4 regions of the Martelella sp. FLE1502 genome follow, and region 4 is predicted to be linked to each of the others. Evidence: riboswitches for the same ligand, from Rfam matches in the RefSeq annotation. Region 4 holds a riboswitch; each other region holds the start of a gene.

Region 1 (5,218 bases), on a different contig from region 4:
CTGCTTCGTGCTGAAGCCGTCCGAACGCGACCCGTCCGCCTCGCTGCTGATCGCCGCATGGCTGAAGGAAGCGGGCCTGCCCGATGGCGTGTTCAACGTGGTGCAGGGCGACAAGGAAGCCGTCGACGCGCTTCTGAACGACCCGGATATCGAGGCCGTCTCCTTCGTCGGCTCCACCCCGATCGCGCGCTACATCTACACAACCGCAACCGCCAACGGCAAACGCTGCCAGGCGCTGGGCGGGGCCAAGAACCACATGATCGTGATGCCCGACGCCGACATGGACCAGGCCGCCGATGCGCTGATGGGCGCCGCCTTCGGCTCCGCCGGCGAGCGCTGCATGGCGATCTCCGTTGCCGTGCCCGTGGGCGACGAGACGGCGGACAAGCTGATCGACAAGCTGAAGCCCCGCATTGCCGCCCTCAAGGTCGGCCCCGGCACCGATCCGGAAGCCGATATGGGCCCGGTGGTGACGGCGGCAGCGCTTGAACGCGTGACCGGCTACATCGATTCGGGCGTGGAAGAAGGCGCGGAACTGGTGGTTGATGGCCGCGGCCTGAAGCTGCAGGGCTACGAGAACGGCTATTTCGTCGGCGCGACCCTGTTCGACAAGGTCACTACCGACATGAAGATCTACAAGGAAGAGATTTTCGGCCCGGTCCTCTCCGTCGCCCGCGCAAAGAGCTATGACGAGGCCGCCCAATGGATCAACGACCACGAATTCGGCAACGGCACGGCGATCTTCACCCGCGACGGTGACGCCGCCCGCGAATTCGCCCACAAGATCAAGGTCGGCATGGTCGGCGTCAACGTGCCGATCCCGGTTCCGATGGCATTCCACTCCTTCGGCGGCTGGAAGGCCTCGCTGTTCGGCGATCACCACATGCATGGCCCGGAGGGCGTCCGCTTCTACACCCGCCTGAAGACCATCACCCAGCGCTGGCCCAAGGGCATCCGCGCCGGCGCCGAATTCTCGATGCCGACGATGAAGTAATGTATAAACGTGACCTCCGCGTCCTGAGTGCGCGGAGGTCACGTGTTTCTTTGGTTGCTCCACGTCTTTCTACAACCGGTTACCAGTGCTAACCTGTCACTACTTTTACGGGTGTCTCGTAGGAACCGGTGGGTATGATGATTCGATTGTTGATGGCCTTCGCGGCCTGCAGCGTATTCGCCTGTGAAGCCTCTGCATGGTCGTTCGAAACGCATCCGCAGCCGACAAGACCGGAAATGACGTTCGAGGAATGGGAATTCGCGACCTCCGAACTCGACTACAATCCCCGCATTCCCGATTGCGGTGATTATCTGCGCGGGCACTACGAAATCTATGAAAAGCGCTATCCGGCATTCGCAGACGAGGGAACAGAAGAGGCACGCTATCAACTCTGGCGCGAATACATCCAGACAGACAGTGCTTTCGACGACCTCAATACCTGCATGACCCTGCCATATGTCATGGCTATGTTCCAGCTGGCAGGCAAGCTACGCATTGACAGCGACCTTATCTATTGCGGCCGTTTTTCCCGTAACCCGGAGACGGAGGGCGAAGTCGAATTCGCTGGACTGATGGAGCGCCTGCAAGACGCGGCGAAAAGAGGCAGCGAGGCGGCCCTTCTCTCATTTCTCATCACCGACGACGGCGAGGGCCTGACTCCTTTGAACCCGGACGTCCTCTACTATCTCCATGCAAGTCTGAAGGGCACGCGGACGGCCGAGGAACAGCACCTCTTCGATGACGAATTCATTTTCCGGCATCGCGCCTGGAACCAGGACAATCTAGCCGACCAGCTTTCGCCCGAGCGGCAGCATTTCGTCGAGCAGGCGGCCAAGGATCGCGATCTCGCATCCGTTCTGGCGACCACCGGCCCCTGTCGCGAAACGGCGTGGCGAGCCCCTTCGCCTGAGTAACACCACCTCTTTCCGAAGCGGCTTTTTCTGGTATAACGAGCCACTGGAGCGCGTCCAGGAAAAGTGGATACCGGTTTTCCGTCCGGACGCGCGCAAAAACAAATAGATAGAGCATTTCGGGTTTTCACCGGAAATGCTCTCGAGCGACAGGGGCGTCCGTGAGAGCGGGCTGAGATGTACCCTTGGAACCTGATCCGGATCATGCCGGCGGAGGGAGTCACTCGGGTCTTTGCTTCGGCGCCCGAGTTCCTCCGCGACAAACAAGGAGGACGCCGATGGCCGATATCGCCCCCATACTTGAGAAGATGCGCGCGGACGCGCCGCTTACCCAATGCATCACCAATTACGTGGCGATGAATATCGCCGCGAATGTTCTGCTCGCCGCCGGCGCTTCTCCGGCCATGGTCCACGCCAAGGAAGAGGCCGGCGAGTTTGCCGGCATCGTCTCCGCCGTCACCATCAATATCGGCACGTTATCCCCCGACTGGCTTACCGGCATGAAGGCCGCGATCGAGACGGCCAACGGCAAGCGAACGCCTTGGGTATTCGACCCCGTCGCCCATTTTGCCACCGGCTTCCGCGCCAGGGCCGCGCGCGAAATCCTCGACCTCGGGCCCACGATCCTGCGCGGCAATGCCTCCGAAATTCTCGCCTTCTCCGGCGCCACCAGCGCCGGCAAGGGCGTCGATGCCGGCGACAGCGTCACCGCCGCCGAAGAGACGGCGAAGGCGCTTGCCCGCGAGCGCAACATGGTGGTGGCGGTCACCGGCGAACGCGATTTTGTGACCGACGGAAGCCGCATTGCCCACATCGGTGGCGGCTCGCCGCTGATGCCCCGGGTCACGGCGCTCGGCTGCGCGCTGACGGCGCTTGTCGGCGGCTATGCCGGAGCATGGCGTGACGATGCCTTCGAGGCAACGGTCGCGGCACTTGCCCATTACGCAGTGGCCGGCAGCCGCGCGCATCGAAAGGCCGAGGGCCCCGGCTCGTTCCAGGTCCATTTCCTCGATGCGCTCGCCGCCGTCACGCCCGAAGCACTTGGCCTTGAGGCGGAGATCGAATGGCTATGAAATTCGACCTTTCCCTCTACCTCGTTCTCGATCCCGATCTCTGCGGCGATTACGGCATGGTCGCCACCACGCGCGATGCCGTCGCCGGCGGCGCGACAATCGTGCAGCTCCGCATGAAACGCGCCTCGACGCGCGAACGCATCGACATGGGGCTTGCGCTTAAACAGGTGACAGCCGGCACGCCGGTCCGGCTGATTGTCAATGACGACGTCGAGGCCGCCATCGCGATCGATGCCGACGGCGTTCATGTCGGCCAGGAGGATGCCCGCCCGAAAGATGTCCGGGACCTGATCGGCGATGACAAGATTCTCGGCGTTTCCGTCAACGGCCTCGACGTCGCGCGCGCCTTTGATCCAGCCGGCATCGACTATGTTGGCGCCGGTCCGGTCTTCGCCACCAGCACCAAGTCCGATCACGCGCTGCCCGTCGGCTTTGCCGGCCTTTCCTCGATGATCGCGCTTTGTGGACTGCCGGCCGTTGCGATCGGCGGGTTGAAAGGGGAGCATGTGGAATCCACATTCAGGCATGGGGCCGACGGGATCGCCGTCGTTTCGGCCATTTGCGGCCAGCCCGATCCATATCAGGCGACGGCGGATCTTGCCGAAGCCATCCGGAAGGCGAAGCAATGATCGCAAACATCCTCTCGATCGCCGGTTCCGATCCCTCGGGCGGCGCCGGCATTCAGGCCGACATCAAGACCTTTTCGGCACTCGGAACATACGGCATGGCGGCGATGACGGGCCTGACGGCGCAGAACACCCGCGGCGTCACCGGCGTGCACGAGGTTCCCTCGGCCTTCGTCGCCGAGCAGATCGCCGCGATCTTCGATGACGTGAAGGTCGACGCTATCAAGATCGGCATGGTCGTCAATGCCAATATCGCCGTCACCATCGCCGACAGCCTGCGCCACCATGTGGAGGTGCCGGTCGTGCTCGATCCGGTCATGGTCGCCAAGGGCGGCCACCGGCTGCTGCCGGAAGACGCCATCGAGGCGCTGAAGGATCATGTTATACCGCTTGCCGCCGTGCTGACGCCCAACCTGCCGGAAGCCGCCGCCCTGCTCGGCGTCGAGACCGCCGCCACCCGCGATGAGATGATCGAGCAGGCAACCGCGTTGAGAGGCCTCGGTGCGCAGGCGGTGCTGCTGAAGGGCGGTCATCTGGAGGGCGCGGAAAGCCCGGATCTGCTAGTGACAGCCACCGGCGAGGAATGGCTGGAGGGCGCGCGCATCGATACCGCGAGCACTCATGGCACGGGCTGCACGCTTTCAAGCGCGATCGCGGCCGAGATCGGCAAGGGCGCGCCTCTTTCGGAAGCGGTCGCAAGCGCCAAGCGCTATGTCGCCGGCGCGATTGCCGCGGCCGACAGCCTGCATGTCGGCTCCGGACATGGGCCGACCCATCATTTCCATGCGCTGTGGGGCGAAGTCACCAAAACGTGATGCCGTCGGCCCCGCAGTCAGCCGCCGTTCATCTTTTCTACGCTAATCCTGCCCCTAGCTTCCAAACAGAGGCTGCGTATACTGCTGCCTGAGCAACGAAGGAGGCTTTGGATGAAAAACGGATTTATGATCGCCGGCGCTGTCGCGCTCTGTCTCAGCGCGGGTTTTGCGGTTGCAGAGGATGGACCGCAAATGCTGCGCCAGGACGACATGAAGGCGATCGGCAAGGCCATGGGCCAGCTCGGCGCGATCGCCAAGGGCGAAAACGCCTACGACCCGATCGTGGTTCAGGGCGCGCTTTCCGATATCTCCACCAACATCACCGATTTCACGACCCATTTCCCGCCTGATTCGAAAACCGGCAACGACACCGAGGCGAGCCCGGCGATCTGGGAAAACATGGACGACTTCGAGGCCCATGCGAAAAAGCTCGCCGATGATGCCGATGCCCTGCTGGCCGACCTGCCGGCCGATCAGGCCGCCGTCGGAGCCGCGATGAAGACGCTGGGGGCCAATTGCGCGGCCTGCCACAAGCTCTACCGCGTCGACAAATAGAGCCCTCTCATTATCTTGTCGCAGTTCCGGGCGTTGGAGCGGTTCCCCGTTTGCCCGGAACTGCTGTTTTTTGTTGAAATGCGGGAACAGGGAGACCCGGCGTGAAAAAGCTGACGATCATCGTACTGGCTGTCGCCGCTCTGTTCATGGGGGCGGCGTTCGTGGTTGCCTTCACCCCGCCGAAGCTCGACCCGGCGGACTATCAGGATTTGCAGGCCGCCGATCCGCATAATGGCGCGAAAAT
Region 2 (5,218 bases), on a different contig from region 4:
CAGCAGGTTGCGGGCCCCGTAATCGATGAAACCGCCGACGATGAACTGCTCTTGCGCGAGCCGGGCCGAGAGATCGTCGCCGACAGGGCCGGTGACGACGTCGCGAAGATGGGCGGCATCGCGAAACAGGAAAGGCAGGTCGAGCAGCTGTAGTTGCGGCGTCCAGGCCGAAAGCGCCGAAACGGTGGAGAGGCTCGCCTGCACGGATCCAAGCCGGATATTCTCCGCCACCTGCTTTTCGCCGCCAAGCGCGCCATTGGTCACGATCCGGAAGCGGAACCGGCCCGGAAGCCGCCGTTCGACCGCATCGGCGAAGAAGCGCCAGACCATGGTTTCCGGCTTGTCCTCGCCGAGGAGCGAGGCGATGACGACATCGCGCGCGGCAGCGCTGGCGGTTCGCAGATAGGCGGGGGCGGCAAGCATTGCGGCGGCGGCGGCGCCTGTTTTCAGGAGATGGCGACGGTTGAGCGTAGTCATGACAGACAAACCTTTCATACGGGAACGGCAAAGAGGGTGAGGACGCACAGGGCTGCGAGAAGCGCCAGAAGAAAGGGGTGCATCGCCCTGAACAGGCTTTCCGGCGAAAGGCCGGTGACGCCGCCGACCACGAAGGCAAGCATGCCAACCGGCGGGGTGAGCCCGCCGATCATCAGGTTGACGACGAGGATCACGCCAAAGCGGATCGGATCGATCCCGGCGGCAACGGCAACCGGCAGCAGGACGGGACCAAGCAGCAGGATCGCCGCCCCGATATCCATCACCAGGCCCGTAATCAGCAGGATCACATTGGCGAGCAGGAGCACAGCAACGGCGCTACCGCCGAACAGGCCGGCGACCTGGCGCACCAGACCGGCGATATCGTCGATCGCGAGCAGGAAGGCGACGGGCGCCGCCGTCCCGATCAGGAGACCGATCGCCGCCGCCTCTGCCGCCGACTGGCGGAAGGCGGCGACAATGCTGGAACCGGAGCGGCGGGACGTGGCCGCCAGGATCAGCGTGTAAAGGGCGGCAAGACCCGCCGCCTCGGTGGTCGTGACAATGCCCAGGCGAATGCCGAACACCACGATCAGGCCGAGGCCGAAGGCCGGTAGAGCCGCGATCCCGGCGCGCCTGCGCGTTTCGGACGAAGCCGGCGGCGCGCCGCTCGCGGCCCCCATCGCAAGCTTTATGGCGACGGCGAGAAAGGCCGCCATCACCAGGCCGGCGAACAGCCCGCCGACAAGCAGCGCGCCGACGGAAAGATTGGTCGCCGTCGCCAGGATGAGAAAGGCAATCGACGGCGGGATGACGTTGTCGAGAACCGAGGATGCTGCAACAAGCGCCCCGGCGCGGGCGGGCGGATAGCCATGGCGCACCAGTTCGGGATGGAAGGTCGAGGCGGCAAAGGCCGCATTGGCGACGGAGGAACCGGACGCGCCGGAAAACAGAACCCCGGTCAAAAGCGTCGTCTGCGCCAGCCCACCGCGATAATGGCCGACCAACGAAGCCGCGAACTGCACGAGCCTGCCGGCCGCGCCCGAAAGCTTCAGAAACGCGCCGGCAAGCAGAAAGAACGGAATCGCCAGCAGCAGGAATTTCGACATGCCGGCCACCGTATTGGCGATGATCGCCTGCTCCGTCTGCAACGCCCCGAAGGTGATCGCGCCATAGGATGACGCCAGAAACACATGGGCAAGCGGCGCGCCGGCCATGAGGCCGAGCGCCGCGGCAAGCGCGAGCGGCAGGCTGGCTGGCAGGGCGAAATCGATCGCGAACCGGCCGACCGCCCAGTAAACAAACCCGCCGAGCGCGAAGCCGATCAGCAGCCGAGCGCCGCTCGACCGCTGCAGTCGGCGCAAGCAGAGCAGCGCGAGCAGTCCCAGCCCACCCGCTGCGGGAAAGGCGAAGCGGACCCATTCCGGCACACCGAGGGTCGGCGACATTCCGCCAAGCAAGGCAATCGCGTCACGGCCGCCGAGGCACAGGATCAGTCCCGCGACGACGCTGAAGCCATCGGCCACGACAGCGAGCAGGCCGGATGCCCGATCGGGCAGCAGCCGTGCAAGACCATCGAGCCGCATCGACAGCGGGCCCGAAAGGGTAAGCGGCAGGCCGGCCGAGATCAGCGCGATATTCAGCCACACGCCCAGATCCTCCATGCCGACGACGCCGGTGTGGAAGACATAGCGCAGCACGACGCCCGCCACGACAAGGGCGAGCATCGCCATCAGGGTGACGGCGGCGAGCATGCCGAGCGCCGTTTCCAGCGCGTCCGCAAACCGTCCGGCGGTGCTGCGGATCGCCTTCATGCGCATGGTATCGGAAAGCAAGGCTTCATGATGCGATCCCCAGGATGTTGCAATCACGGAGACCGGCGGAGAAGAGAAAGGTTATGGCAGAGCGGCCAGATTTTCCGTTCCTACGCCGGTATGACCCGGATCAGGTTCAAGGGTCCGGCTCACCGCCGTCTCAGCATCGCAGGATGCACCCCTCGGAATAGTCAGGTTTTGTCCGGCTTTTGGGCTACTGTCAATGGCATGCCGCAAGGCATGGCCGGAAGCCCGATGCCGGTTATATTGGAATGGCCGTTTTCACTTCAGCCTTTGCAGCAGAGCCATGGACGGTTCGCCCGTGACATTCAGCCCGTTCTGCCGCTGATAGGCCGTGATCGCCGCGCGGGTCTGGTCGCCGAACACGCCGTCGATAGTGCCGGCATCGTAGCCCGCCGCTGAAAGCCGCGACTGCAATTCCTTGCGCTGGTCGGCGCTGAAGCCGTAATTGTCGTCGGGAAAGCTGCCCCTGAGCGGGCCGGCGCCCGCGATCCGGTCGGCGAGATATCCCACGCCCAGCGCATAATTGGTGGAATTGTTGTAGCGCTTGATGACGTTGAAATTGTGCCCCACGACGAAGACCGGACCGCCCGCCTGCGGTTGTATCCTGGTGCCATCGACGGCGGCGCCCGGCGATCCCTCCTCGCCGCCCCAGGACTGGCCTTTCCGCCAGCCCGAGCGGGCAAAATAGTTCGCGGTGCTCGCAAGCGCATCGGTCGGATCGGCGTCCCAGATATCGCGCCGCCCGTCGCCGTTGAAATCGACGGCGTAGCCGAGATAGGAGGTCGGGATGAACTGGGTATGGCCCATGGCGCCGGCCCAGCTTCCGGTCATCCGCTCGGGCGTGATATCGCCGTTCTGCAGGATCCGCATCGCCCCGACCAACTGGCTTTCGAAGAAAGCGCCGCGCCGCCCCTCGACGGCGAGCGTCGAGAGCGACGAGACCACCGGAATGCTGCCGCGCCGCTCGCCATACATGCTCTCCAGTCCCCAGATGGCGACAATCACATTGGCGTCGACGCCATAGGTCGCCTCGATCCGCTCCAGAACATCGCGGTAGCGGGCATAATTGGCGCGCCCCTTGGCGACCCGCTCATCGGAGCCGGCAATGGCCAGATAGTCTTCCAGCGTGCGCTTGAATTCGGTCTGGTTGCGGTCCTGCTCGATGACCCCCGGCGTGTATCCGGCATTTGCGAACGCCGCCGCCAGCGTGTCGTTGGAAATCCCGCGCGCGGCCGCGCGGCTCTTGAACCCGGCCACCCACGCGTTCCACTCAGAATTGGCCACCGGCCGCATCGCCGGATCGGCGACGGAGGAAAAACTGCCCACCGAGCTGTTCGTGCACGCTGAAAGCGTCGCGGCAATTACCCCAAGAGAAAACACGCGTCGCGTCAGATACATACAGATAACCCCGCTCCATTCGTGCGCAAACCTAGCGCATCGGCCTCCTGACCGAAAGAGCATGCGCTTGCGTCGATTTTATGGAGATGCCGAAAGCACAGCGACGAAAGGTTTTCTCCGCTGTGCAACAGGGGCTGGCAAGGCGCTAGTCGTCGTCCGTATCGTAATACTTGTCGCCGTAGTGGGCGGCATAGCCATAGCCATAGCCATAATTGTAGCCATACCGCTTGAAACCGTTTGGATCGATCTGGTTCAGGACCAGTCCCTCAACCTTGCCCTCCTCGAACGAACGAACCGCTTCTTCGACTTGGTGATGGTGGGTCGAATCCCATTTGACGACAAAGAGGATGGCATCCACGAACTGGCTTACTACGCGGGCATCCGGGACGATCAAAACCGGCGGCGCGTCGATGATGACGAAATCATATTTGCTCCGAGCTTCGCGGAGAAGCTCGTCCATCTTCCGGGAGGAAAGAACGTCGGCCGCATTTCTCGACGAACGCTCTCCAAACAGCACATCGATATCGAGTTCGTCGTGGTGATAAACGGTTTCCTCAAGCGACTTTTTACCCGAAAGCACGGAAATCAGGCCGGCCGTATTTTTGGAATTCCCGAAATACCAATGGAAAGTCAGCCGACGCAGATCGCCCTCGATCAGAAGGACCCTCTTCCCCATACTGGCAAAATTAAGCGCGAGACCGATACTGCTCGATGTCTTGCCTTCGCCGGGTATGGAGGAGGTCATGAGAATTGCTTGCGGCGGATTATCGAGATGGGCAAGCAGAACCGATGTTCTGAGATTGCGCACCGCCTCGGCGTACGGCGACGTCGGGTGACTTTGAAGATAGTGAAAGAAATCGTTCCGATGTTTTGCCGGCACGAGAGGCAGCATGCCGACCACCGGCAGACCCGTCAGTTGCTCAAGCTCCTGTGATGTCCGGAAGGTCTTGTGCCGCATTTCGAGCAGCAGGCTGAGCGCGCAACCAAAAACGAGGCCCAGAAGCCCGGAAAGAAGAACGATCCGACTTTTAGACGGCGCGCTTGGGCTCTCAGGCACGACGGCATAAGAAAGGATCACGCTGTCTGCCTGCTGCACGCCCTGCTGCGCGGAGGTTTCCTTGAGGCGCGCCAGGAAATATTCGTAAAGCGTGCGATTGGCTTCCGCCTCTCGGGTCAGTTGCTCCAACTCGAGATAGGCCGCGCTTTCCGTCTGAACTCTCTGCTCAAGAGACGCTTCCGCAGTTTCCAGCGAGGCTAGCTGGCTTTTAATCTCTGCAGCATCCCTGCGTCGCTCAGCAAGCAAGGTTTCCATTCGCGCATTGAAGCGCGATGCAGCGCTTCTGCTGCGGGAGGCGTTTGCCGCAAGGTCAATGAGCGTGGGGTCACCGAGAAGAGCGGCTTTCTCCTCATAGGTGGTGGCCTGTTCAAGCGCGGCGAAAAAATCGTCCGAGGCTGCTACCCTTTGGCGCGTCTCGGCGATGCGGTCGCGGATCGACTTCAGTTGGCGC
Region 3 (5,218 bases), on a different contig from region 4:
TGTTCGCCTATATCAGGGACGTCTTCGTCGACGCGGCTCACCGCGGGCGCGGCCTCGGCCTTTGGCTAGCCGAGAGCGCGATCGCCCAGCCGCGACTCCAGACCGTTAAAAGCTGGATGCTCGCGACCCGGGACGCGCATGGCGTTTACGCCAAAGTCGGCTTCCATGCGCTGAACCATCCCGAATGGTACATGCAGCGTTTCGGCGATGGCGGCTCACGCCGGTAGGGCGCCCGCAGCGAAAAGGAGACCGTGACGGCGCCGGCGGAACGCAAGCGTGAGCGGAGCCCGCAAGGCACCGTCTGACGATAGGTTTCGACAGTCTCGTCTGCCCCGCTCACGCCTCCTCCTCGCTTTCGAGCGGAACATAAAGCGCCCCGCCCTCGCGGAATTTCTCCGCCATCTTCGCCATGCCCTCCTTCTGGGCCTCGGCGCGGATGTCATGGGAGATACGCATCGAGCAGAATTTCGGCCCGCACATCGAACAGAAATGCGCGACCTTGTGCGCCTCCTTCGGCAAGGTCTCGTCATGCATGGACCGCGCGGTTTCCGGATCGAGCGAGAGGTTGAACTGGTCCTCCCAGCGGAACTCGAAGCGCGCACGCGACAGCGCGTCGTCGCGGATGCGCGCCGCCGGATGCCCCTTGGCGAGATCGGCGGCATGGGCGGCGATCTTGTAGGTGATCACCCCGGTCTTCACATCGTCGCGGTCGGGCAAGCCGAGATGTTCCTTCGGCGTCACATAGCAGAGCATCGCCGTGCCGAACCAGCCGATCATCGCCGCGCCGATACCGGAGGTGATGTGGTCGTAACCCGGCGCGATATCGGTGGTCAGCGGCCCGAGCGTGTAGAACGGCGCCTCGCCGCAGGTCTCAAGCTGCTTGTCCATGTTCGCCTTGATCTTGTGCATCGGCACATGGCCGGGCCCCTCGATCATCACCTGGCAATCCTTCGCCCAGGCAATCTGCGTCAGTTCGCCCAGCGTTTCCAGTTCGGCAAACTGCGCCTCGTCATTGGCATCGGCAATAGAGCCGGGCCGCAACCCATCGCCGAGCGAGAACGACACGTCATAAGCGCGGGCAATATCGCAGATCTCGTCGAAATGCTCGTAGAGAAAGCTCTCGCGGTGGTGGTGCAGGCACCATTTGGCCATGATCGAGCCGCCGCGCGAAACGATGCCGGTCACCCGGCCCACCGTCATCGGGATCATATGCAGCCTGACGCCGGCATGGATGGTGAAGTAATCTACCCCCTGTTCGGCCTGCTCGATCAGCGTGTCGCGGAAGACTTCCCAGCTTAAGTCTTCAGCAATACCGCCGACCTTTTCCAGCGCCTGATAGAGCGGCACCGTGCCGATCGGCACCGGCGAATTGCGGATGATCCAGTCGCGGATATTGTGAATGTTGCGGCCGGTGGACAGGTCCATCACCGTATCGGCGCCCCAGCGCGTGGCCCAGACCATCTTTTCCACTTCCTCGGCCATGGAGGAGGTCACGGCGGAATTGCCGATATTGGCGTTGATCTTCACCAGAAAATTCCGCCCGATCACCATCGGCTCGGCCTCGGGATGGTTGATGTTGGCGGGGATGATCGCCCTGCCCTTCGCAATTTCATCGCGGACGAATTCGGGCGTGATGAAATCGGGGATTTCGGCGCCGAAACTCTCGCCGTCACGCGCCAAAGCCTCTTTCGCGGCCCGGCGGCCGAGATTTTCCCGGATCGCGACGAACTCCATTTCGGGCGTCACGATCCCGGCGCGGGCATAGGCCATCTGGGTTACGGCCTTGCCTTCCGTGGCGCGGCGCGGCTGATGGCGCACGGGAAACTCCGGCACCAGCCGCTTGCCCTCGGCAAAGCCGTTATCCTCGGGCTTCACATGGCGGCCGTCATAGGCCTGCGTGTCGCCGCGCGCGGTAATCCAGTCTTCGCGCAGGCGCGGCAGACCGCCCTCGATGGTAAAGGCGGCATCCGGATCGGTATAGGGGCCGGAACTGTCATAGACGGTGACGGGCGGTTCGCCGGCGCTCGGGTGAACATCGATCTCGCGCATCGGCACGCGGATACCGGCGTGCAGCACGCCCTTGTGCCAGACGCGACGAGATGCCGGCAGCGGGCCTTTGGTAACGGTCGGAGATAAGTCTTGCATCGGTCGGAGCCTCCATAGCTCTTGGCGTTGGAGACCCAGTTCGACGTTGAATGGAGGAGGCCGCGCATACTGCGCCTGAAAGGAACAGCGGGCTTTATCCCGCGCAGCCGATGCACCATCCCTACGCCAGTGTGAACTGGATCAGGTTCATCGGGTCACTGCGCTGCGAAAGCCAGCAGTATCTCAGCCCCTTGTCGGGACCCCCCGGGTGAGCGCGCCAAAGTTGCGCCGGATGTGTGAGCTTGTCAACGCCTTCCGCGAACAACGACATAAATCCACGCGCGCCAGGCCGGCAGGTTTTATCGCCCAGATGCCACATTGGGCCCTACGATCGATACCTTTTTGGCCACCTTCTTGCGGGCGCATGGCGGCGCTCAGTCAGGAAGCGTCGATTGCGCCCTTCCCCTTTCCATGATCGGAAAGCCTCAGATAGAGCACGCTGACGGCCGGGACGACGGCGAGGGTGAAGAACGAGCCGACAAGGATGCCGAAGCCGAGCGCGACCGCTGTCGGAATCAGGAACTGGGCCTGCAGGCTGGTTTCCAGAATGAGCGGCGTGACGCCAAGGAACGTCGTCACCGTCGTCAGGATGATCGGCCTCAGGCGCTCCACCATGGCATCAACCACCGGCCTGGAACTGCCGCTTTCGGCGCACTCGAAAGTGCGAATGACCAGAAGCAGGGCGTTGTTCAGAAGAATGCCCATCAGTCCGATGAGGCCGAACATCGACAGGAGCGTCAGTTCAAGCCCCAGCGCCCAGTGCCCGAGTATGGTGCCGACGAGACCGAAGGGCAGAACCGTCAGCAGGATCAGCGGGCGCGTATAGGAACCAAAAGCCAGCGTCAGAAGGGCGTAAATTCCCAAAAGCGCGAGGACAGCATTGCGCAGCAGCGCCGGCGCGAAGCGGCTCTGCTCCTCCTGCTCGCCGCCCAGCGTGATTTCGAGACCCGGATAATCCCGGCGCAGTTGTGGCACGGTTTCCGTCATCAATTGATCCGTCACTTCACTGCCGGTGGTCGAGCCGCCCGTGACATCGGCGGTGACCGTGGTCACGCGACTGCCGTCGATCCTTGTGATCGTCGATGGCGCCGGCTGGAAGGCGAGGTCGGCCACCGTGCCGATCGGAACCAGCCCGCCCTCGGCCGGCAGCCGCAGGTCCTGAAGATCGGCGATGGTTGCGCGGTCCGATGCCGGCAGGCGCACGCGCACCTCCACCTCTTCGCGGTTGCGTTGGAACTCCGTGGCCACCGCGCCGAACAGCGCGTTGCGAAGCCCGCGCGCCACCGAGCTCAGTTCAACGCCAAGCGCCTGGCCCTGATCGAAAAGCGTGGCGACGACTTCTTCGGAGGATGAGCCCCGGCTGTCCCTGACGGCGGTGACGCCGGCTTTTTCAACGAGCGCGCTCCTGATCCGGTCGACCGCGGCTGCGCGCGCCTCCGGCGTTCCGGCGGCAATATTGAGGACGATATCGGCGCCGATGCCGACCTCACTGGTGGAAAAACTCAGCGAGCGCGCGCCGGCGATCTCGCCCGCCTCGGCGCGCCAGAGATCGACCAGTTCGCCTGCGGAAAAGTCGCGGGTCTCGGCATCGGCGATCTTGACCTCGACGCGCGCCGTGCTGGCGGCTGTACTTTCCGTCCCGCCCGGCGGACCGCCGGAAACAGAGGGTACGCCGATCAGGATGGCGCTTGCCTGGCGAATATCGCTCGCATCCTCTCCGGTCTGCTCGGCCAGTTGGCCGGCCGCCCGGTCCATCGCCGCTGCCAGCTGTTCGGCTTGCGCGCGCGTGGCCGCCACGGATGTGCCATCGCTCATCTGCAGTTCGGCGGAGACGAAATTTCCTTCGATGTCGGGAAAGAACACGAAACGGACGAAACCGAGCGTCAGCGGCGCCAGCGAGGCAAGCAGCAGGCCGAGGCAGAGCACCAGCGTCGGGCCTGGATGACGGTCGACCGTTTCGGCGACCCGGCGAAAACGGGTATCGGCAAAGCTGTCGATCCGCCCGCCGACCTGCCGGCGCAGCGGATCGGCCAGACGTCTTGGCGAAAACCGGCGCGGCTCGCCGGAGCGCAGATGGGAGAGATGCGTGGGAAGCACGAAGAAGCTCTCGACCAGCGACAGACCGAGAACCATGATGACCACGGCGGCCACCGGCGCGAGGAAGGAGCCGGAAAGGCCCGGAATGAACAGAAGCGGCACGAAGGCGAGGACGGTTGTCGCCACCGAAAAGAAAACCGGCCGCGCCATTCGGAGCGTTCCGTCGATGGCCGCCTCCGGGCCGGATTTGCCGGACTGCCGCTCGGTATAGATGGCTTCGCCGACCACGATGGCGTCATCGACCACGATGCCAAGCGAGAGGATGAAGGCAAACAGTGAAAGCTGGCTGATGCTGACGCCGAACAAGGCCATCAGCGCGAAGGTGCCGATGAAGGACACGGCGATGCCGACCGACACCCAGGCTGCGATGCGGATATCGAGCGCCAGCGTCAGGATGACCAGGATCAGCGCCGCGCCGATGATGCCGTTCTTGACCAGGAGGTCGATCCGGCCCTGAAGCGACGTTGCCTGATTGCGCCACTCGGTGAGCGTCACGGTTTCCGGCAGGCGCGGTTCGAGCTCGTTTTCGAGATAATCCTGCGTCAGGCTGACGATGTTGAGCAGCGGTTCGCTTCCGGCACGGAAAACATTGACGAAGACGGCAGGCTTGCCGTCGATCTCGGCCAGAACGGGGTCTTCGGCAAGCCCGTCGGAAATTTCAGCGAAATCGTCAAGCCGCACCTGCGCGCCGGCCGGCGAGGAAAACATCACGATCTCCCCGATCGCCGCCCCGGTATCGCGTTCGCCGGCGGTGCGCACCGAAACGCGGTCCTCCGGCCCGTCAAGCGTTCCGGCGGAATAGTCGGCGGTCGCATTGCCGATGCGCTCGGCGAGCGCGCCGAGCGTCGTGCCATAGGCGAGAAGCTGCGCCTGCGGCACCTCGACCGAAATACGATCCTCCGGCGCGCCGCTGATCCTCACCTGCGATATGCCATCGATGGCCTGAAGGTCCTCGCGCGCGGAAACGGCGATCGCC
Region 4 (5,218 bases):
CATGACGTGGCGCAGCACGCGGTAGAGCAGATGCAGTGCAAGCAGCGCGGCGCCGGCGGCCAGGACGAGGTGGGAGAGCGGGCTCAGCAGGCTGCCCTCGATGGTGCCCGCGACGTCGGGATATTGATAAAGCAAGATGCGGATGGTGAGGCCCGCAAGCCCGACCACCACCAGCACAAGGCCGGCAAGTTTCATGATCCGATCTCCTGTCGTGAAGGAATAGAGATCGGTCTTTGGATGGCGGTATCGCCGCAATTGTCGTCACAAAAGACCGAAACAGCGAGGCGGCATGCGCGCCGCCTCTTTCAATTCTTTATAAAGTGCTTTTGTGGCGATTTAAGGCCGGTCTGTTATTCCTGCGACAGTGAGACCGAGATTGTATCAACCGGCGGCGCTTCAGAGATCAGTCCGTTTTCCGCCATGAACGCGCCGAAACGCTCGTACCGTTCGGCATCGGAGGCGGCGGGGCGCTTGGCGAAGCGGACGACGGATTCGGCGAAGGCCTGACGGTTTAGCTCGTCGTCGAGATCGGGATAGGCCTTTGCAAAGCTCTCCCATGCTTCCTCAGGATGGTTGACGATGAAGACTGTCGCCTTTTCCACAGCCTCGAGGAAGCGCGGCAGGCGGTCATCGTCAAGCATGTCGCTGCGGGTCACGTAGATCAGCTCGTCATAGACCGGCACGCCATGCTCTTCCGGAAAGAAGGCCTTGCCCTCGTGGCCGGCGATCCGCATCTGCGGCAGTTCGATATTGCGGAATGAGCCGATGGTCGCGTCGACCTGTCCGGACAGCAGCGACTGGGTCAGCGCGAAATTGACGTTGATGAGGGTTATGTCGTCCTTGGTGAGGCCCGCGTTCTCCAGCATCGTGGCCACCACCGCATCCTCGATGCCGGCCACCGAAAAACCGATCTTCTTGCCCTTCAGGTCGGCGACGGATTTGATCGGTCCGTCTTTCAGCACCGTCAGCGTGTTGAGCGGGGTTGAGACCAGCGTGCCGAAACGGACGATATCGATGCCGGCCTCGTGGTCGAGATAGAGATTGGGCTGGTAGTGAATGCCGATATCGACCTTTCCGGTCGCCACCATGCGCGGCACCATCGACGGGTCGGACGGCGGCACCAGTTCCACATCGAGCCCCTCATCGGCGAAATAGCCGTTCTCCTGGGCTACCACCAGCGGTCCGTGATCGGGGTTCACATACCATTCGAGGATCACGTCGAGTTTGTCGGCGGCGCTCGCCAGCCCGGGGGCCAGGGCAAGAGCGGCGGCGAATGCGAGTTTCTTTAGCATGTCATTCTCCTGTTTATCTGAGCCGGTCGCTCAATCCTCGTGCGACCAGCGGGTGAAGAAGGGAGCGGCGAGATCCACCGCCTTTCGAAACAGCACGGCCTCGAGTGCCAGGATCAGCATGGCGGCGAACACGGTGTCACTCTGCATGCGGGCATTGGCCTGGACCATGAGAAAGCCGAGTCCGCCGGCTGAGCCCACCCATTCGCCCACCACCGCGCCGAGCGGCGCGAGGGGCGCGGCGATCCTGAGGCCGGAAAACAGATGCGGCATCGCCAGCGGCAGACGGATATGGCGCAGCATCTCGAAATGATCCGCGCCATCGAGCAGGCCTGCGGCCACGATCTCCGGATCGGTGCGTCTCAGCCCGTCGGCAAAACTGGAGGCGACGGGGAAGAACACGATGATCGTCGTCATCACCACCTTGGAGGCGATGCCGAAGCCGAACCACAGAACCAGCATCGGCGCGATCACGAAGACGGGAAAGGATTGCAGCACCACCAGAACGGGCCAGATGAAACGGCCGATGCGGGGAAAGGCGGCAATGAAAATCGCCGCCGCCGCGCCGAAGACCGCGCCCATGGCAAAGCCCGCCAGGATTTCCCTGAGCGTCACCAGCGCCTCTTCAAGCAGCATGGCGTGGGCGGTCTGGAACTTCGCCAGCACGGCAAGCGGCGGCGGCAGGATATAGCGCGGCAGGTCGCCGAGATCGATGATCGCCTGCCAAAGCAAAAGCAGTGCAAAGGTGATCGTCAGGAAGGTGAGAACAGCCGAAAGGGTACGCTTCAATCCCGCTCTCCCCGGCAGTACCGGGCAGCGGAGGCGTCAATAGAGGCTGATTTTCTGGGCGTGTCGCTCAAGACCAAACTCCGTTCCTACGCCGGCATAACCCGGATCAGGTTCAAGGGTTCGGCCTTCGGCCATCTCAGTGTCACGGACACACCCCTCGGATGCCCCCTCTATGCCGCGCGCCGGCGCGCCGGTCAAGGGCCCGCCGGCGAAGTCGGGAACGCCGCTAATATAAACGCTAAGGTCCGAAAGGATTTGACAACGGATGCCGTTTTGACTTTCAACTTTTGGTATAAGGCCGTTTGCGGTTTGCAGCGACGGTTCATAAACGGGGTCATAAGAGGGGAAGGCGGCAACCGCCGCCCAAGCGGAGGAAAACCCATGCTCATCGCCATCGTCATTGTGGCAGCGCTGTTCGGCATGCTCTTCGGTTTCGACCAGGGCGTGATTTCCGGCGCCCTGCCGTTCATCAAGCAGGATTTCACGGTTTCGCCCTTCATGGAGGGCGTCATCACCTCGGCCGTGCCGCTCGGCGCGGTGGCGGGCACCGTGCTGGCCATGGTCACCACCGATCGCTACGGGCGTAAGCCGATGCTGATACTGGGCGCGCTGATATTCCTGGTCGGCTCGCTGATTTCCGCGCTCGCCTTCAACCAGTATGTGCTGACGCTCGCCCGCCTGTTGATCGGCGTCGGCATCGGCGCCTCGGCGATGACCGCGCCGATGTTTCTGGCGGAAGTCGCGCCGGCGCGCATTCGCGGCACCATCGTCTCGGCTTTCCAGTTGATGATCACTATCGGCATCATGGTGTCCTACATGTCGGATGCGGCCTTTGGCGGTTCGGGCGACTGGCGCTGGATGATCGGCGTCGGCGTGTTCCCGTCGATCGTGGCGCTGATCGGCATCCTGCTGTCGCCGGAAACGCCGCGCTGGCTGACGCTCAACGCCAATGCCGACAAGGCGCGCGATATCATCGCGAAGCTGCAGCCGGAATCCTCGCCCGCCGAGGTTGACGAGATCATCGCCGAGATCAAGGAAAGCGCAAAGGACGAGGAGGCGACGCCTGCTTGGAGCACGTTCCTGAAGCGCGGCATCCTGCCGGTGACGAGCTTCGCCATGATCGTGTTCGTGCTGCAGCAGCTTTCCGGCATCAACGCGATCATCTATTACGCCCCGGAAATCTTCAAGAATGCCGGCTTTTCCGGCACAACGACCGATCTTCTGGCCACCGTCGGCATCGGCGTCGTCAATGTCGCGCTGACCGTCGTCGCGATGTATCTGGTGGAAAGCATGGGCCGTCGCAAGCTGTTGATCCTCGGCTTCATCGGAACCGCGGCGTCGATGGCGCTGGTGACCGTGGCGACGATGATGGATGTCGCGGCAACCCCCTATCTTGCCATGATCGGCATTTTCGCCTTCATCGCCTTCTTCGCCGTCAGTCTCGGCCCGTTGCCCTGGCTCTATATGGCGGAGCTGTTTCCGCTGCGGCTCAGGTCGCGCGGCATGGCGCTCGCCTCGGTCGCCAACTGGTTCTTCAACTTCCTGGTGGCGCTGGTGTTTCCGGATCTGCTGGCGGGCATCGGCATCGTCGGAACCTTCGGGATATTCACCTTTTTCTGCGTCGTCGGCATCGTCTACGCGATCGCCGCAGCACCCGAGACCAAGGGCATCACGCTGGAGGAAATCGAGGCGCGCACCGTCGGCGCGTGAGGGCGGCAGCGCCACCCCTCCAAAGGAAGCGATCCTCGCCCTGGCCTTCGCTGAGGGCGAGGCGAAACGGAGGTGACGCACCCGGCATGGCCAGACTGGCGCTTACCGCCAGTCGGAATAGGAATGTTTTCCGCCCCGGTAATCCGTGACCTCGTATTCGCTCTCTCCGGTTTGCTCCAGATAGGAAGGGCCGATCGGCGCCTTGCCTTGGCCGCCCGGAATATCGAGCACATAGGTCGGCAGGCAGAGCCCCGAGATACTGCCCTGCAGCGCCCGCATCAGCGCCTGGCCGCGCGCGATCGGCACGGCGAAATGGGCAACGCCCTTGGCCTTGTCGAGATGGTGCAGGTAATACGGCTTGACCCGGTTGGCGAGCAGCGTCCTGAACAGGGTCGCCAGCGTTTCGGCGTCGTCATTGATGCTCTTCAGCAGGACGGTCTGGGCGAACAGCGGAATGCCGCCATCAGCAAGGCGGGCGAGAACGGTCTTCACCGCCTCGGTCAGCTCGCGCGGATGATTGACGTGGATGACGATATTGACCGTCTTGCGGGCCTGCTTCAGCGCCGCGACAAGGTCGTCGGTGATGCGCTCCGGCGTGACCAGAGGGGCGCGGGTGTGGATGCGGATCACGGCGACATGGTCGATTTCGCCAAGCGCCTTCATCAGTTCGGAAAGCCGGCGGTCGGACAGAACCAGCGGATCGCCGCCCGACAGGATCACCTCCCAGATGTCGTCATGCGTGCGGATATAGTCGAGCGCCGCGGCAAGCTCGTCCCGGTCAAGCGCGGCCTCCGGCTCACCCACGGTTTCACGGCGGAAGCAGAAGCGGCAATAGACCTGGCAGGCATGGGTCGGCTTCAAGAGCACCCGGTCGGGGTAGCGGTGGGTGACGCCCTTTGCCCGCTCGAACGCCCCGTCGCCGATCGGGTCCTCCATCTCGTCGTCATAGGCTTCAAGCTCGCGGCGATCCGGCACGAACTGGCGCGCCAGCGGATCGTCGGCGGCCACCGTGTCGATCGCCGACAGGATATGGGCCGGAATGCGGATGCGGAAATCCTCGGCAACCCGCGCGATATCGCCCGCCGCTTCCGCTGGCACGAGCCCGCGCGCCACCAGCGCATCGGTGTCGGTTATCGCGGTTTTCGCTTTGCTCTCGGACATGGTCGCCCCGTCGCCGGTTTCGTTCGGGGCGTTCTAGACGGTTTGCAGCGCCAAGCAAAGCCGGTCCGGTCCGCCGCGCTCTTTTCCGAAACCTGACTGTCGTTTCGAAAGCGTTAGGCATTTCACGGCTTTGGCATTGCGTTTCCGCAATCCGCTTTCAGCCGTGCGCTTGTCATTCTCCCGGATTTGCCCCACCATCCGGAGATGACAAAATGGCGCCCGAATCCCCGGCTGATCAAGCGGCCGGCCTATCTCTCCATCGCCGAACA

The links. Region 4 has a riboswitch for thiamine pyrophosphate ahead of V6767_RS09660 (ABC transporter permease). Riboswitches for the same ligand answer to the same signal wherever they lie in the genome.
Region 1: linked by a shared signal. The riboswitch ahead of thiM (hydroxyethylthiazole kinase) and the one ahead of V6767_RS09660 (ABC transporter permease) in region 4 are both predicted to bind thiamine pyrophosphate.
Region 2: linked by a shared signal. The riboswitch ahead of V6767_RS18420 (TRAP transporter large permease) and the one ahead of V6767_RS09660 (ABC transporter permease) in region 4 are both predicted to bind thiamine pyrophosphate.
Region 3: linked by a shared signal. The riboswitch ahead of thiC (phosphomethylpyrimidine synthase ThiC) and the one ahead of V6767_RS09660 (ABC transporter permease) in region 4 are both predicted to bind thiamine pyrophosphate.

The regions. Positions count from the first base shown of each region.
Region 1 covers NZ_JBAKFQ010000011.1:59,526-64,743, forward strand. Annotated here, with positions in the region: gene V6767_RS11485 (CoA-acylating methylmalonate-semialdehyde dehydrogenase) at 1-994, shown strand, start outside; gene V6767_RS11490 (hypothetical protein) at 1,129-1,908, shown strand; TPP riboswitch at 2,047-2,141, shown strand; gene thiM (hydroxyethylthiazole kinase) at 2,184-2,978, shown strand; gene thiE (thiamine phosphate synthase) at 2,969-3,607, shown strand; gene thiD (bifunctional hydroxymethylpyrimidine kinase/phosphomethylpyrimidine kinase) at 3,604-4,419, shown strand; gene V6767_RS11510 (c-type cytochrome) at 4,531-4,974, shown strand; gene V6767_RS11515 (c-type cytochrome) at 5,121-5,218, shown strand, end outside.
Region 2 covers NZ_JBAKFQ010000026.1:38,192-43,409, reverse strand. Annotated here, with positions in the region: gene V6767_RS18425 (TRAP transporter substrate-binding protein) at 1-477, opposite strand, end outside; gene V6767_RS18420 (TRAP transporter large permease) at 492-2,288, opposite strand; TPP riboswitch at 2,379-2,481, opposite strand; gene V6767_RS18415 (lytic murein transglycosylase) at 2,571-3,638, opposite strand; gene V6767_RS18410 (GumC family protein) at 3,856-5,218, opposite strand, start outside.
Region 3 covers NZ_JBAKFQ010000008.1:116,245-121,462, forward strand. Annotated here, with positions in the region: gene V6767_RS09340 (GNAT family N-acetyltransferase) at 1-227, shown strand, start outside; gene thiC (phosphomethylpyrimidine synthase ThiC) at 337-2,145, opposite strand; TPP riboswitch at 2,246-2,362, opposite strand; gene V6767_RS09350 (efflux RND transporter permease subunit) at 2,524-5,218, opposite strand, start outside.
Region 4 covers NZ_JBAKFQ010000009.1:7,840-13,057, reverse strand. Annotated here, with positions in the region: gene V6767_RS09670 (hypothetical protein) at 1-195, opposite strand, end outside; gene V6767_RS09665 (ABC transporter substrate-binding protein) at 351-1,292, opposite strand; gene V6767_RS09660 (ABC transporter permease) at 1,323-2,078, opposite strand; TPP riboswitch at 2,145-2,246, opposite strand; gene V6767_RS09655 (sugar porter family MFS transporter) at 2,460-3,788, shown strand; gene V6767_RS09650 (lysine-2,3-aminomutase-like protein) at 3,891-4,949, opposite strand; gene ehuR (MocR-like ectoine utilization transcription factor EhuR) at 5,154-5,218, shown strand, end outside.